One region of the Shewanella sp. 125m-1 genome, then DNA from elsewhere that is predicted to be linked to it. Evidence: riboswitches for the same ligand, from Rfam matches in the RefSeq annotation. Region 1 holds a riboswitch; the other holds the start of a gene.
What was found. A riboswitch is a leader RNA that binds a small molecule or an ion and turns the genes downstream of it on or off. The one in region 1 is predicted to bind lysine.

Region 1 (8,884 bases):
AAGTCTGGCCCTATCAGTACTAGGGATCCTTGGTTAGCGAGCGATGCAACTTCTACTCAAGGTAACAACGTCACCGCATATGTTGATGCAATTGCACCGCAAGGGCTTTCCAATGGCGATTATCTTGCCGATATAACAAGCAGCAATACATTCGATTACCCATACAATGATAAAGAAGCTGAATATTCAGTAAACAACCGTAAGGCTGCAATTGTTAACCTATTCTTCATGAATAACTATTTACATGATGACTTCTATGACCACGGTTTTGATGAAGTATCAGGTAATGCTCAAGCATCAAACTACGGCCGTGGTGGCGTTGAAGGTGATGCACTAAACGTAGAAGTCCAAGATAACTCAGGCTTTAATAATGCCAATATGAGTACACCTGCCGATGGCGGCTCTCCGCGCATGCAAATGTACCTATGGGAAACAACCCAAGCTGTAAATGGCGTTGATTTTGGTATCGCAGCTACATCCCATACCTCTATTGGTATGTTGGAAAATATTGGTTTTTCAGTATTTGGCCCGGATACATTCAAGGTTTCAGGAAGTGTCGTTCGTATTGATGATGGCTCAACTGTAACCGATGGCGCTGCAGGCACTATTTATGACGGTTGTGAAGCAACAACCAATGCTGCTGATATAACCGGTAATATTGCAATAATCGATCGCGGCGCTTGTGCATTTACCCAAAAAGTTAAACATGCTCAAGATGCTGGCGCCATTGCTGTAATCATCGCGAATAATAAAGATGCTGATGCCGTAATTACTATGGCTGGAGATGATGAAAGCATCACCATTCCTGCCATGATGGTTTCGCAAAATGAAGCGGCGGCTATTTATGCGCTACTAGATGCAAATGAAACAGTGTCGATAGATATGTTCAAAAATGATTTATCCCGTGTTTTCAAGGATAGTTCATGGGATAACGCTATTGTTGCACATGAATGGGGACACTACATCAGTAACCGTTTAGTCGGTAATGGATCGGGTCTAAGCAGTAATCAAGCTCGCTCTATGGGTGAAGGTTTTGGTGACTTCCATGCCCTACTGTTCGGCTCTGACGCTGCGGATAACTTAATCACTGGCAATGAAAACTATGCCGGTGGATATGGTGATACTACTTATGTAGCTAGTTTTGTTAATGGTATTCGTGAGTTCCCATACTCGACTAATATGGAAATCAATCCATCGACCTTCGCTTATGTGGAACGCGACCCAGAAGTTCATGGCTCTGGTGCCGTTTATGCAGCCATGTTATGGGACGCATTCATTGGGCTAGCAAATGATGAGCGACATACTTTTGATGAAGCAAAAGAGCTGATGAAAGGCTACCTTGTTGCTGGTTATAAGATGATGCCTATGGCACCGACCTTTACTGAAGGTCGTGATGCGCTTTTAGCTGCCGCATTTGCAAATGATGAACAGGATTACAAAGTTATTCTCGGTGCCTTTGCTCGTCGTGGTATGGGGCTAGGAGCTAAATCGCCAAGCCGTTTCTCTACCGATCACGCAGGTGTTGTTGAGTCATACAAAACGACCTTATCTGCTTTTGAAGTAGCTGATCACCAGTTAGATACTGATTACGAAGGGTCGACACTAGGCTATTGCTCAAAAGATAGCATTTTAGATAAAGGCGAAACGGGTACAGTTAGTTTCACTATTGAAAATGGTGGAGACAGCCTGTTAACAGACTTAACGGGTACTATCGAAGTCGTCAGTGACCACGATATCACTTTTGCTAATGATGGTAAGGTCAGCTTTGCAGATATCAATTTATTTGCATCCGCTACAAGTGAGCCTATTGAATTTACGCTAAACGAAGCTGGTACGGGAGACGAGTTAGTACTTAAGTTTGTACCAAACCTTGCCGACGGCGTAGAAGCTGATGAGTACACGCTATCAACAACAGTCAATGTTGACTTTGAGACCCGTGAGCTAGTTGGTACCACTCAATATGAAGATTTGAATACACTTTCAAGGCTTAAAGATTTCACCGAAACTGTGATGGTTGGTGGTGATATGGCAAAGGGTACCTTTGGTCTAGATCAGTGGGATGCAACGGATGGCTTTATCTCTGCTACCGGCAATAGCTTTACCTCTGATGTAGGATACCAAACACGTTCAACATCTGTAGGTTACGACGGCGAGTTTACTATTGCTTTCTGGCATTTATATAACTTAGAAGCGGGCTACGATGGAGCTGTTGTTGAAGTCAGTATTAATGGCGGAGATTGGGCTGATGTTACTAAAATGGGCGGAACATTCCTAGGTGATGGCTATACCGATACCGCTCTTGAAGAAACTGAAGCTGCAATTGCCGGACAAGATACTTTCTCAGGCCTAAATTATGGTTGGGAAACCATTAGCTTTGGTGAGTCTTTGAATGGTAACGAAGTCCAGTTCCGCTTCCGTATTGCAACTGACTCAGCTGTAGTGCCTGAACCTGAATTTGGTTTTGCCGCTGGTTGGTATATTGATGACATCACGTTCACGAATACACAAACCAGCATCTTCTCTAATGTTATAGCGGGTGATACATACGCCTGTGACAACCGTCTTCCAACCGTGACAGCAAATGCTAGCGCAACAAGCGTAGATGAAGGTGAAGCTGTAACGCTGTCTTCTAAAGTTGTTGATCCTAACGCTGCAGATAGCCATACCTATAGCTGGAAGCAGCTCTCAGGAACGAGTGTAGAACTCATTGATGCAGACAAAGCCGTTGCGACCTTCAATGCACCTATGGTTGAAGAGAACGAAACTCTTGAGTTTGAAGTCACTGTCAACGATGGTACAGCTGATGTAACGAGTAAAGTTAGCGTTAAGGTTGAAGATGAAGTTGAAATCAACATTGTCGATACTAGCGGTGGCTCATTAGGTTGGTTATCACTAATACTACTTCCGCTTGCTGGACTTCGTCGCCGCAAATAACGCTTTTAGCGACATAAGATAGTGCTGTAAAAATGTACTTCACAATAAAAAGCCATAACGAAAGTTATGGCTTTTTTATTCTGCTTATTCGTCGTTTTAATAGTACTCAGCCTTGCTACGCCCGCTATAATCGATTTCTATTTCGACCAGGTTCAGCTTTTCATGCCCCTTAAGCATTAGGTATAGCTCGTATAAATCAGCATTGTTATCTACAGGCGTTAGACGGTAAGTTTCAGAGGCAATAGTTTCAATTGTAAAGGACGGCTCTACAAAATCGACAGTTTGCTTACTTTGCACAACAAAGCTGCCTTTAAGTACACCAGATTCCGACATATTCGGGTTAAACACAGCTGTGCCTGTAACTAACCGGGGGGTGTCAGCAGTATATTTATCACCGTTTAATAAGTAACTTCTACCATTTGGCTTCAATGTTTCAGTTTGTCGTTTTAATGAGGATGTTACTAAAGGTTCTGCCGCAACGTCAGCAATTAAATTCGCATTGGAATTGGCGTTAGTATCTTCATTGCTAGGATTAACCCCTAGAGTTGTTACCGGAGTTGCTTTATCTGCAGTACAACCGGCACCTAGACACAATAGTGCCAGTAAGGGGATTAGTCTCATAAGATTGCTCCAAATAAAATCTTTATATGTACTTGCTCTTTGATTTGTACATTATCATAACATTAGACATTTTGAAGATTTTAGAATGATTTAAATCTCAAACAGGTTGGTCATCACCTTATAAAGTTCAGTGCCTTGGTACACAGAAGCTGAGGCAAAATGTAGGATAGGTACACAATCTTGCTGAAGGCTAAGCGGAGTTAACTCTTTATCTGTGCCATATAGATCCAGCCTTAATATATTTGCCAATGGACGACCCGCATCAAGCTTTTCACCGAGCACAGCTTGATACTCAACAAGGCCTGCCGTTGGTGCATGAAACTTTTTATAATCTTTCAGGTAACAGCCATACCTTGTCATTTTGGCAGGTTCAACCTTATCACTGACCACACCACGATGACTTAAATAAGCCAAAATACCCATCGCATCATTGGCCGCATCTTCCATATCGATACGTTCTTGGCTTCCAAGCTCTAAAGTAAACGCCCCAACAGGCACCTTAAAGCTGCGTCCTTGAGACTGTACAAATTCGGTTAATTGCCACCAGGGGCAAAATGCCGCTTCATCCATAGCGCCGCCAAAGTCATTAGGGATCACTAAGCTATAAGGAATAGAAAAGTAAGCCGCTGAAGCCACATCGTATTGTGGGCAATATAGATGTTTACACGATTTAGGCCCTGTATGCAGATCTATCACAATATCAGCTGCATGCGCTAAAGACTGCAAAGTCACCGCAAGGCGCTTTCCAGTTGTCACGCCCCATTCACTGTTTAGATGCAACTGGCAAGACTCTATTAGATGTAAACGAAAGGCTTGAGTAAGCGCCTCATTATCTAAATGAGAATGCTGCAGATACCAACTGGCAACATCAAGGTTATGATCTAAGTATTCGCGGTTCCAATTCACCCCAGTAATAGGGTCGAAACGTCCCAGGGTAAACTCACCGCTTTTCTGATTAATACCTAGAGGGTTGGCTAGCGGCAACAGAGTCACCTCACCTCTTACATCCATTTTTTCTAATCGTTTCATCAACTGAAAAATAACCGCGTTACCCTGCACCTCAGCGCCGTGTACATTGGCTTGAATAAAAACCTTAGGCGCTAATGGGTCTTTGCCTGCCATACGATAAACAGGAACATTCAGTTCCTGTCCTGTCGCCAATTCACCGACTTTCAGGCTCGATTGGGTAAATTCCATAAATTACCGTGTTCCTAGCAATTAGTTTAAATGAGGCTTCAAAGCTTTAGTTTCCACCTCATAGCTTTCAAATATTCAGCTTTCAAACATTTAGTTTTCCAGGCCTTAACTTTCAAATAAGTTTTCATGCAGGGCGCGGATCACATTAGCCGCCTCGGCCTCATCGACCAAAATACACAAGTTATGTGGACTCGCTCCTTGGCAGATCATACGTACATTATAAGTTTCCAGTACTTCAAATACCCTTCGGCACACGCCTGGCGTCGAGGCAATATTGTTGCCAATCACCGCAACCAAGGCTAAACCATCTTCAACACGCACGCGGCAATGCTGCGACAACTCTTGCAATAACGCCTCGCTAAGTAAGCCCTGCCCACTTGAGTCAGAGCCAGTTTTATCTAAGGTTAATGCCACATTGACCTCAGATGTGGTGATTAAATCAACACTGATCTTATGGCGGGCTAAGGTTGCAAATGTTTCAGCCAAGAAGCCTTGCGCATGCAGCATTTGTAAGCTGTGAAGATTAAGTAAAGTTTGATCGCGGCGCACGGCAACGGCGCGGTATACCGGCTCACTTTGTACCGTATGGCGGATCCAAGTGCCGCCCTGTTCAGGAGCCCAGCTTGAGCCAACAAACACCTGAATTTTTTGTCTTACGGCAGGCAATATTGTTGCAGGGTGTAAAACTTTAGCGCCAAAGGTCGCCATCTCAGCGGCTTCATTAAAGCTAATTTCGGCAATCGGACTGGCATTAGGCGCAAGTCTTGGGTCTGTGGTGTAAATGCCGGCTACATCGGTCCAGATCTCAACCGCTGTCGCTTGTAATGCTTCGGCCAGCAATGCGGCTGAATAATCGCTACCACCACGCCCAAGGGTTGTGGTGTTGCCTTCACTATCTGCGCCCACAAAACCTTGAGTCACAATCACTTGCTCTGCAAGTAGTGGCTTAAGATGTGTTTGAGCAAGCTCAGCAATCTGTTCTATTTGGGGTTCGGCGCGGCCATGGTGGCTATCGGTGCGCAGTACTTGACGCACATCAAATGCTGAAGCGTTAGCCCCCTTCTCTCTTAACACTGCAGCAAAAAACACAGATGAGCACATCTCGCCCTGGGATAGGAGTTCATCCATCACGGCTTTGCTACGGGTAAGCTTTAAGCGTTCGCTTAGGGTCGCGATATGGCTCAAGGTACGATCAATTTGAGCCGCCACATCACTTGGGCTGCCTAGCTTATCTAGAATTTGATATTGAATAGAAGCGATCTTTTTAATCAGCGCCTTTGACTCTTCCGCGCTGGTTTCTGCCTGCGTGAGTGCCACTAACTGATTGGTCACGCCACTCGAGGCGCTAACAACTACCACTCGGGTTTGTGGATTAGCAATAATAATATCTGCACAGCGCTGCATGGCGTCATAGTCAGCCACTGAAGTGCCACCAAACTTGGCGACGTTTAACTGTGTTTGCTCTTGCGAGCTTGTAGATAATGAAGCATCGACTAACGACATAGTACTGCCTCCACATTATATAGAGACGGCTGACACTGACTAAATTGGGTATTTTGAATAACTAACATGAATAAGCTCCGAACTAACTTCGTTCGAAGAGCCTGGTGCAATGATATGCACCCCATAAGATGGGGAAACAGCGATCGTCACCAGAAGCTCTCCACCATAAAAAAACATTGGTGACAATCGACAGGATTCAGCCTGCACAACCAACATTCAAGCCTGACCAAATGGCATTGAATATCTCGGCGCTAATCTCCCTCATAAGCCATCATAGGAGTTTGGTCCCCTCCAACTTACTACCTAGTTAGCGCTCCTCTTCTGTACTTACCTTGTATGAAGCAAATTACTTTCGAAAAAGCTGCTTTGTATACAAAATAACAGGTTAAAAAATATCAAAAAATAACCAATTAAGTCAATGGAAATCTTAGATGATTTAATTTCATACCATATCTGGAAGCTCCATGACCCAATTGACCCGAGGAGAAAATGCGCCCAACAATGTTTCTTGGCAAGGCAACAAGCAAGGAACAAGTTGCAATTGATCCGCTTCAACATAATAAATGGCATTTTGATTAAACTGGCAGCCGAGTTTAATGGCCGAGGCCTTATCGGTTGATATTGCCCAACTCTTTTCCATATGCTTTCTATCTTGAGATGCGCCTATCATTGCTCGGTAGGGAAAGCCCGATCTGTGTATTTCATGTTGAAGTTTTCGGTCTAAAAGACCATTTTGGCAAGGAGTCAGCACGACTCCTTTTGGGTTGTACGCAGTGATGATAGCGAACGATAATTGAGAGGATAAGGTTTGAGTAAACAGAAATTCAGTTTGTTGATAAGTGTGCCAAAGGCTGTCGACTGAGTTGTTCATTGCTAACAAATTCTCCGATTTAGGTGGGATTATTATAGCAAACTCGTTAGCGCTTCCTAGTTACGTGATACAGGTCACACGCGACAAAAATATCAAAACTAATTAAATCAATACTATAGTTTGCAAATAGTGATCTAAATCATATCATCAAGTAATTTTGTTAACATTTCATTTGTTAACAAATGCCTAAAACGAGTACAATAAGGCTTGTTGATTGACTCACGCCGATACATGTAACGAACACATTTTGTTACACATATCTGAAACAGATAGAAGAGTAATCCACACAGCTGTATCAAATGTGATCTATGTTTGATTTAACATTTAAACTTCATAGAAAACGGTCGTTAAGGAACTTTTTCCTACAATTGTTAATCGAAGTTTATACAGTTCACGTTTTTCCATATGTGAGATACCCATACTTTGCTTATCATGCAGTGTGTTGCTGTTTCGAGCCAGTTTTGAAAGCACCTACGTGTATCAGTGATTTATCAGCATAACTAGATGGAGTATAAACTTTATTATACTCATGGTTAGAATTGACAGAGATTAGGTAATTAATATGCAAAACCCGCACATTCTTATTGTTGAAGATGAAGCAGTAACAAGAAACACACTTAGAAGTATTTTTGAAGCAGAAGGATATGTGGTCACTGAAGCCAATGACGGCGCTGAAATGCATAAGGCTATGCAAGACAACAAAGTTAACTTGGTCGTTATGGATATTAACTTACCAGGCAAAAACGGTCTTTTACTAGCTCGTGAACTTCGTGAAATTAATAATATCGGTCTAATCTTCCTAACAGGTCGTGATAACGAAGTTGATAAGATCCTAGGTCTTGAAATTGGTGCTGATGATTATATCACTAAGCCATTCAACCCACGTGAATTGACAATCCGTGCACGTAACCTATTAACTCGCGTTAATAGCACAGGTACAGATTCTGAAGAGAAAAGCGCAGTTGAGTTCTACCGTTTCAACGGTTGGAGCCTTGAAATCAACAGCCGTTCTCTTGTTAGCCCACAAGGTGAGTCATACAAGCTACCGCGCAGCGAATTCCGCGCTATGCTTCACTTTGTTGAGAACCCAGGTAAGATCTTAAGCCGTGCAGACCTTCTAATGAAGATGACTGGTCGCGAGCTTAAGCCACACGACCGTACTGTTGACGTAACAATCCGTCGTATCCGTAAGCACTTCGAAAGCTTACCTGATACGCCAGAAATCATCGCAACAATCCACGGTGAAGGTTACCGTTTTTGCGGTAGCTTAGAAGATTAATTCTAAGCTCCGTTTCAGTACTAATTGAAGTGCTGATAAATAAAAAGCCAGTCAATTGACTGGCTTTTTTTATGTTTATATTTAATCCGCCGCTAAGAGTGAATGGCAGCGTCCAATTATTAGAGTATCTACTTAAATAAAATTGAGTTTAATTGAGGCTCAAGATTATTTTTCGAATAATAACAAAGCATCCCCCCAAAATTAACTACCTACAAAGTAGTAGTTAATTGGAGATATTCCATCGGTTGGCATAAATTGCACAAATACTATTGCGCCATCATTCAGCATCTAAGCTAACTATTAATCATATTTAATTTAAAATTCATCATTATTAAAAACGTAGCAATGATCATTAATAATTAATCACCACTACGCTTTACACTTAATAATCAAGAACAAACCAATTACTTTAGTTGACGGTCTAAAAAGTCTGCTAATGAGCGATATAGATGTACCCTCACCTTCTCACCGCGCATCGA
Region 2 (8,884 bases), on a different contig from region 1:
CATTTGGGCATGTATTGCGCCATTACTCGCATTGCCGCCAATTCGCTTTATTTCATATACAGGCCCCGATTTATCTTGGGCTTCTCTTTCATACTCAATGGCATATTCAGTAAAGGGATCGATAAAGCCTGAATATATTGTATGTCCCGTTAAATCAATAACAAAAGCATCTTCAGGAATATCGTTGTTTTTGATAACAGCCTTAATTTTGTTATTTTCAATCAATAAGGTGGCATTCTTTAACGATTTACCAGGGGCAAGCATCAGTTCTGCATGAGTTAATGCTGTAAGTCTTGGGGTGTTATCAGTGAGTTGCTCATTAGCAAACGCAGCGTGACTGCATAACAAGCTAAGTAAAGCGATTGGGGTTGTGATGATATGTTTACGCATTATTCTACTTATTATTGTTAGATAAACAGGAAATAGGTGAGAGTATCCTAACTTATTAACAATGACTAAGCAGCAATTGTAACGACCAATGTAATATTATTAACGTAAAAACAAAAAAGCCCTGCACATAGCAGGGCTTTAGTCGGTAGACTTGAAATTAGATCAAGAAGTCTTCCATAGTACGGCCGTTTTCAAGTTGATTCTTAAATACGGTAGGCATGCGACCTTGGCCAGTCCATTGAACCATCTCGCCATCAACTTCAATTTGATATTTAGCTGGGCGAGGAGCACGCTTCTTAGGAGCGGCTTTCACTGCTGCTCCACCAATATCATCAACAGATAATCCGATAGCTTCCATTTGCTTACGGATCTCTTCGATTTTGGCATTACGCTCAGCCATTGCTTCTTGCTCTTCAGCTTGTTGAGAAGCTTTCTCTTCAATAATTTTTTCTAACTTTACTGATAGCTCTTTTAAATCATTCAGTGATAATTCTTTAACTGCTGCTTTAAAACGACGACCATGGGTCAATATTTCAAGAAAATCGCTCATAATTATTCGGGTCCAATTAAGAATGAAATGGGGAATTAGATTATTGAGTTAAATAATAGAAACTATTTAGCTTCGGAGCAAATATTATTTTTGAATTATTTATATCGAATATGGTTAATATGAATAATGAGACTAATATTGCGAGTTAATAAATGTTTTTATGCTGATTAATACAAGCAAATGTTATCTAGTGTCAACTAGAGTGAACAGGTGTTTGAAACTCGGTTGACGTTAACGTTAACAGCACGTAAAGTGAGCCTAATTTCAGTAATCTTTGCTGGGCATATATTGCTGCTAGGTTACTTAATTCCGATCATTAAAAGAGACGTAAGAAGGAAGCCCTATGAAAGTATTGGTGCCAGTTAAACGTGTCGTCGATGCCAATGTAAAAGTCAGGGTTAACGCTGACAATACTGGTGTTGATACCGCAAACCTAAAAATGGCCATTAACCCTTTTTGTGAGATTGCCGTTGAAGAAGCCGTTCGTTTAAAGGAAGCCGGAAGCGCCTCTGAAATTGTCGTATTAAGTGTTGGTCCTAAAGCATCGCAAGAGCAGTTAAGAACCGCACTTGCATTGGGCGCCGATCGTGCAATCCATATTGAAACCGATGAAGACCTGGTTCCGTTATCAATCGCTAAGCTTATTCATGCCGTGCAGCAAAAAGAGCAAGCACAGCTGGTTATTCTTGGTAAGCAATCGATTGACGGTGATAACAACCAAACAGGTCAGATGCTTGCCGCTATCGCTAAAATGCCGCAAGCAACGTTTGCCTCAGAAGTGAAACTTGATGGCGATAAGCTCGTTGTGACGCGTGAAATTGATGGTGGTCTACAGACCGTTAACGTTTCATTGCCAGCAGTGGTTACCGCTGACCTTCGTCTGAATGAGCCGCGTTATGCCAAGTTACCCAATATTATGAAAGCCAAGCGCAAACCGCTTGAAACTCTGACGCCGGCAGATCTTGACGTCACGCTTAAATCTCATCAGACAATTGTTAAAGTCACACCACCTGCCCAGCGCAGTGGTGGAGTCATGGTTGCGTCTGTCGAGGAGTTGGTTGAAAAGTTAAAGAATGAAGCGAAGGTGATCTAATGGCAATTTTAGTATTAGCAGAACACGATAACGCCAGTCTAAAGCTGGATACCGCTAAAGTCGTTGCCTGTGCTCAGGCAATTGGTGGCGACATCGACGTATTAGTCGTTGGCCATAACTGTGGTGCTGTGGCAAGCGAAGCACAAAAGTTAGCTGGTGTGCGAAATGTCTTGGTTGCAGACTCAGGGTCATACGCCAATCACCTCGCGGACAATGTGTCAGACTTGATGATAAGCATCGCATCTGATTATGAACATGTACTCGCTGCAGCTTCAAGCTTTGGTAAAGATGTGTTACCGCGCGTTGCTGCGTTACTCGATGTATCTCAGCTTTCTGAAGTGATAGAAGTGGTGAGTTCTGACACCTTTGTTCGTCCAGTTTATGCGGGTAACGCCCTTGCGACGGTACAAAGTTTAGATGACAAGAAAGTCATGACGGTTCGCTCAAGCGCGTTTGACGCGGTTGCTGCTGACGGCAGTGCTGGATTGGTGACACTATCACCAGAGTTTGCTTCGCAGGTAGAGTTTGTGACTCAAAGCCTAACGGAATCTGAGCGTCCAGAGCTTGGCAGTGCATCGGTAGTGGTGTCGGGTGGCCGCGCGCTAGGAAATAGTGAAAACTTCGCTATTTTAGAGCAACTGGCTGATAAGTTAGGTGGCGCGCTTGGCGCATCTCGTGCGGCAGTTGATGCAGGCTACGTACCAAACGACTTACAAGTAGGCCAAACCGGTAAAATTGTTGCGCCAGATTTATACATTGCTGTGGGTATTTCAGGCGCGATTCAGCACTTGGCTGGCATGAAGGATTCAAAGGTGATTGTTGCTATCAACAAAGATCCAGAAGCTCCGATTTTCCAAGTGGCAGATTATGGTCTTGAAGCCGATCTTTTTGAAGCTGTGCCAAAATTAATCGCACTGCTGTAAATGGAACTTGGTATAACCTATTACTGCTACAGCAAGGTCAATTGTGTCTAATAGTTTGGCAAACTGTTAATAGCTGTGAGTTGTACTGGGTATTGTTAGTGATCTGTGTCACGATAAGCGGCTTTAGAGTAGCATCTCTAAAGCCGCTTATGTTTTTATGTCCGTCACGCTTTTTGAGCTAGCCTTAAATTGCGTCCTGAGAAGTAGAGGTGCATTAAATATTAGTATCGATAAGTAGGGTGATACCGCTGATCTATCGAGAAAGGATTTAGTGCCGAAGTGACATAGCATATCGGGGCTAGTTGCTGGGGCTGTAACCAAATAGGTACAGCACTGCCATAGTATTTCTTATCTGGAAGATAAGAATTTTTATATTAATGACGAACCATTAATATGGCTATGGAGCGCTACTGATAGGACAGGTGTAATCAGATATCTACTGCTATATCCCACCAGTTCAGTCGGCCTCCATTCGTATTTAGCGAAGAAATTAAAAATGACAATTATAAGCTATGCCGATTCGGCTTTATCGCTGCTACCTCCGGTAGTGGCCATCGTACTGGCGATGCTCACGCGTCGTGTTTTGCTCTCTTTGGGTTTTGGGATTTTGTTGGGAGCATTACTGCTTACCGATTTTTCTGTAATGCAAACGGGTCAATATTTAAGTACTAAAGTGCTGTCTCTCGTATGGGACGATGGTGCTTTAAATAGTTGGAACCTATATATTTTAGGTTTCTTAGTGGTACTGGGTATGATCACTGCGTTGATCACGGTAAGTGGTTCAGCAAGAGCCTTTGCTGATTGGGCTCGTACTCATATTCGTAATAAGCGCGATGCTAAGCTACTCACCATGTTTTTAGGTTGTGTGGTTTTCATTGACGATTACTTCAACAGTTTAGTTGTTGGTAGTGTCGCACGACCACTCACCGACAGGTATTACATTTCACGTACTAAGTTAGCCTACTTACTTGATTCTACAGCCGCGCCTATTTGCGTTATTTCACCTGTATCAAGTTGGGGGGCTTATATCATCGCCTTGATTGGCGGCATTCTAACCGCACATGGATTTGCCGATACAGGGCATTTGAGCATATTCGTACAGATGATCCCGATGAACTTCTACGCGATCTTTGCATTGTTACTGCTGCTTTGTGTTGCGTTAATGGGATTAGATATTGGCCCAATGCGTCAGCAAGAGCTGAACGCACAAAAAGGCCACTTATACGACGAGTCTAAAGGGTTACCGCCTGGGGCTAACTCTGGTTTACCAGAAGCGGATACGGGTAAGATTATTGGCTTATTCCTGCCAATCACAGTGTTAGTTTTTGCCACTTTCTACTTCATGGTAAGCAGTGGTGGGGATGCATTAGCGGCTAAAGGCATAGAATTTAGTCTAATTGGTGCATTTGAAAATACCGATGTAGGTTCATCGCTATTCTTTGGTGCTTTGCTTGGCTTAGTTGTAACGCTTGCATTAGTCATCTATCAAGGCGTGGCTAAGTCTATGATTGCTAAAGGCCTGTTTGAAGGCGCTAAGTCAATGCTGCCTGCAATCTATATCTTACTGTTTGCTTGGACCATTGCGGGTGTGATTGGACAGATTGAAACCGGTAAGTACATGGCGAGCTTGGCAACGGGTAACATTCCATTTGCGATGCTTCCTGCAGTGCTCTTTATTCTTGCAGGTTTGACTGCATTTTCAACCGGCACCAGCTGGGGTACCTTTGGTATTATGCTGCCAATTGCAGCCGATATGGCGATGGGAAGTCACACTGGCATGATGTTGCCAATGCTATCTTCAGTGCTTGCGGGTGCGGTATTTGGTGACCATTGTTCACCTATCTCTGATACCACTATTTTGTCGTCAACCGGAGCGAACTGCCACCATATTGACCATGTTATGACGCAATTGCCTTACGCATTAATTGTTGCGGGGATCAGCATTGTGGGTTACTTAGTGCTCGGCTTTACTGAATCGGTTACTGCGGGCTTAATCGCTTGTAGCGTATTGTTTGTGATCAGTATTATTGTGCTACGGATCAAGGCATGTTCACCTGATTCTCAATGTAAGCAATAAAGGTAATAGCCCTTATTGAGATATGCGCAAGCTGCACCTCGATAAATTAGAACCATAAAAAATCCGCTCTAGTTAGAGCGGATTTTTTGTTTTTAGGCTAACCAATTTAGCTGGCAGCGTATGACCTCTGTAGCGCAATAGCGCTTAGTTTAAGCCACGTCGCTCTAGCAATGCATCAGTCGTCGGTTCTTGACCTCTAAAGGCTTTGTAGGCATCCATAGGCGCAACGGTATTACCGACTTCGCGGATAGTCTTTCTAAACTTCATGCCAATTTCACGATTTAAGCCACCTTGTGTTTGCACGTAGGCAAACGCATCAGCAGCTAAAATCTCACTCCACATGTAAGCGTAATAACTTGCAGAGTATCCGCCCGGGAAGGCGTGAGCAAAGTAAGTCGACTTATAGCGTGGCGGCACAGCAGGTAAATCTACGCCGTGCTTCTTAAGCGCTGCCGCTTCAAAGCTGGCCACATCTTGTAGTGGTGCGTTCGCGTTAAGTGAGTGCCACTCTAAATCAACCAGCGCTGCTGACATGTACTCTAAGGTATCGAAGCCTTGATTAAAGCTGCGAGATTTAAGTAGCTTGTTGAGTAACTCCTGTGGGATCGGCTCACCCGTTTCATAATGCTTAGCATAGTTTGCAAGCACCTTTGGATGCGCGGCCCAATCCTCTTCGAATGTCGATGGAAACTCAACAAAGTCTCGTGATACAGCAGTTCCTGAGAGCGTTGGATAAACCACTTTAGAGAACATGCCGTGAGTACCGTGTCCCATTTCATGGAACATGGTGGTGACTTCATCGTAGCTAACAAAAGTTGGCTCGCCTTTAGGCGCTTTTTTAATATTCATCACGTTAACCACAACAGGCTTTTGGTTAAGTAGCTCTGACTGGGTAACAAATGAGCTCATCCATGCTCCGCCGCGCTTACCTTCACGAGAGAAGTAGTCGGTGTAGAAGATTGCGATACTTGTGCCATCTTCATCAAACATTTCGTAGGCTTTCACATCCTCATGATAAACAGGAAGATCGGGACGCGGAGTTAAGCTCACGCCATAAAGCGCTTTTAAGGTAAAGAACACGCCATCTTCTAGTACTCTGTCAAACTCAAAGTACGGGCGAATGGCACTTTCATCTAAATCGTACTTTTCTTTGCGTACTAATTCTGCGTAGTAAGCCCAATCCCATGGTGCCAACTCAAAATTACCGCCAGTCTTATTGATCATCGCTTGGATGTCTGCCGCTTCTTTTTCGGTATTGTTTACCACTGCAGGCACCATAGAGCCGAACATCTTGTAAACCGCTTCCGGCGTTTTAGCCATCTGTGGTGCTAGGCGATATTCAGCCCAGCTATTAAAGCCTAACAGCGCAGCGCGCTCGGCACGAAGTTGAGCGAGACGGGCAACTAATGAAGCCGTTTCATTTTCCCCTTCAAGGCCACGGTTAGCAGATGCTTGCCAAACTTGCTGGCGTAGCTCTCTATCTTGTAATTGAGTCAGTACTGGCTGGCGCGTGGTATTGGTGATATTTAACTGATATTTTCCAGCATGTCCGCTCGCTTCTGCATCGCTAGCAGCCGCTTTAACGGCGCTATCAGATAAACCTGCAAGTTGCTCTTTTGAGTCAACAACCACTGCAATTTCTTTGGTTAGACGCATTAAACGTTGAGCAAACTCATTGGTTAGCGTTGATTGCTCTTCGTTCAGCACTCTGATCTGCTGTTTTTGGGTTTCTGTTAGCTTGGCGCCTGCGCGCACAAAGCGCTTATAGTAAACCTCAACTAAACGATTTTCTTCGGCTGATAATCCTAAGCTTTCGCGCTGGTTATAAAGTGTTTCGATGCGAGCGAATAATGCTGGATTCAAATTGATGTTATCTGAGTGAGCGGCCATCTTGGGCGCCATTTCACCCTGCACTTTACGTAGTGTTGGGTTGCTGTCTGTACCGGCTAAGTTGTAGAACACCTTTGATGTACGGGTCAGTAGCTCACCACTTTTTTCAAGCGCTATGATGGTATTTTCAAACGTCGCAGCGTCAGAGTTGTTAGCAATGGCTAACACTTCTTGATAATGGTCTTTGATCCCAAGTTCTAATGCTGGCTGAAAGTGCTCATCATTGATCTTGCTAAAGTCAGGGGTTTCATACTGAAGCTGACTTGCTTGTAAGAATGGATTTTGAGTTTGCACCATCGGCGCAGAGCTATTTTGAGTTGATGTGGTCGAGCAAGCGCTCAAGGCTAAGGTTGCGGTAATAGCCGCTGCAATGAGTGTCTTATGCATAGATTTGTACTTCCTTTATTATAATTGTGCTTCTAATCTAATATTTGCGTATTAAACGTGTCTTAATTTGAGTGATTTTGTGCTTCAGTGCAGGATTTTGTGTGAGTTTTGTTGTGTTTGTCACATATTGGAGCAGTGAGTGATTCGTTGCCTGTAGCGACTTTTTACATCGTTTAAATGTAATAAGTAGTGAAAACAAGCTGTTTAAAGCGAAATGTAAGTATTAGCCGCTAAAGTTGCTTAAAAGTAGAGCGCTTTATCGGGGAGCGTTAAGGCTTATTTTATTCGCGACACGACTCACTGAATCAATATTGTTAAGATGATTTTTTATCGAAAATAGTGATAAACTAGCGGCGAATTCACCTTTAAGGATCTTAGTTTGGCGCAGCTCTATTTCTATTACTCAGCGATGAATGCGGGTAAATCAACTTCGTTATTGCAGTCTTCTTATAATTACCGTGAACGCGGAATGCATACCTTAGTGATGACAGCGTCAATTGACGATCGATATGGTGTCGGTAAAGTTGCATCGCGAATTGGTATTGAAACGGACGCTCAGGTTTTTGGTAGTAATGACAACCTGAGTGACATGATACGCACTAGTCATGAAGCGCAGACTTTACACTGCATCTTGATTGATGAGTCACAATTCTTAAGCAAAGAGCAGGTTAAGCAATTAACCTACGTGGTCGACATACTCGATATTCCCGTGCTGTGTTATGGCCTTAAAACAGATTTCCAAGGCGAGTTGTTTAGCGGCAGTCAGTATTTACTCGCCTGGGCAGACAAGCTTGTAGAACTTAAAACCATTTGTCACTGCGGCCGTAAAGCCAATATGGTGGTGCGCCTAGATGGCAATGGCAAACCCATGCGTGAAGGTGAGCAGGTTGCTATTGGTGGTAATGAGAGTTATGAGTCTGTTTGTCGTAAGCACTTTAGAGAGTTTCTCTGGGACTAACTCGTCCTGCTTTTAGACAATAACAAAGGCTGACGCTGTTAAAGTGTTGGCTTTTTTTATGAGTAAAACCTACACAAGGTTAGTCCTTACCAACCCCTGGACCTCGCCGTAACGCGTTTTATATTTTATAAAATACTCATTCTGTATCTACTTTGTAAATAGTGATTTAAGCCGCTGTAATTTTAGCTTTTATTCTGCATAATGCGTCTCTTTTTTATTGCCAAGTCTGTGGTTGTACAAGGATTTTAATGCAGCATAACCAAATAGTTGCCAAGCACATTGCCAAGTTACGCAGTGATGTTGATGCCGCTATCTCTCAAGATGATCTGCTCGAGGTCATCACTCAAGTTAAACAGCATCCTGGACCGTTGGATTACCGCGATAAGATAACGCACTCTGTTAAGTGGTTACTGGTTAGCGCTAGCGTCTTGTGTATCGTCTTGATATTTATGCGCCTTTGGTATGAACAAGTTGAGCCCGTAGCCAAGTTAGTGATTGATGACTCTTGCTATTGGCTCCCAGTAGCGCTGAGTACATTATTAGTCAGTTTTTGCCACGAGCGCGGATGGCTGCCTGTACCTATGGTAGTTAACTTTACACTGCTGGTGGCAGCAAT

Region 2: another riboswitch for lysine. It lies ahead of ACVBIK_RS05550 (Na+/H+ antiporter NhaC family protein); the one in region 1 lies ahead of lysC (lysine-sensitive aspartokinase 3).

The regions. Positions count from the first base shown of each region.
Region 1 is NZ_JBRILT010000059.1:6,074-14,957, reverse strand. It holds gene ACVBIK_RS18880 (rhombosortase-dependent M36 family metallopeptidase) at 1-2,934, shown strand, start outside; gene ACVBIK_RS18875 (hypothetical protein) at 3,031-3,555, opposite strand; gene ACVBIK_RS18870 (succinylglutamate desuccinylase/aspartoacylase family protein) at 3,646-4,752, opposite strand; gene lysC (lysine-sensitive aspartokinase 3) at 4,858-6,255, opposite strand; lysine riboswitch at 6,401-6,584, opposite strand; gene ACVBIK_RS18860 (DUF3293 domain-containing protein) at 6,698-7,126, opposite strand; gene arcA (two-component system response regulator ArcA) at 7,689-8,405, shown strand; gene ACVBIK_RS18850 (DPP IV N-terminal domain-containing protein) at 8,810-8,884, opposite strand, start outside.
Region 2 is NZ_JBRILT010000007.1:92,584-101,467, reverse strand. It holds gene ACVBIK_RS05570 (amidohydrolase family protein) at 1-390, opposite strand, end outside; gene ACVBIK_RS05565 (H-NS histone family protein) at 548-940, opposite strand; gene ACVBIK_RS05560 (electron transfer flavoprotein subunit beta/FixA family protein) at 1,284-2,033, shown strand; gene ACVBIK_RS05555 (electron transfer flavoprotein subunit alpha/FixB family protein) at 2,033-2,956, shown strand; lysine riboswitch at 3,153-3,374, shown strand; gene ACVBIK_RS05550 (Na+/H+ antiporter NhaC family protein) at 3,453-5,033, shown strand; gene ACVBIK_RS05545 (M3 family metallopeptidase) at 5,178-7,310, opposite strand; gene ACVBIK_RS05540 (thymidine kinase) at 7,690-8,268, shown strand; gene ACVBIK_RS05535 (DUF3137 domain-containing protein) at 8,517-8,884, shown strand, end outside.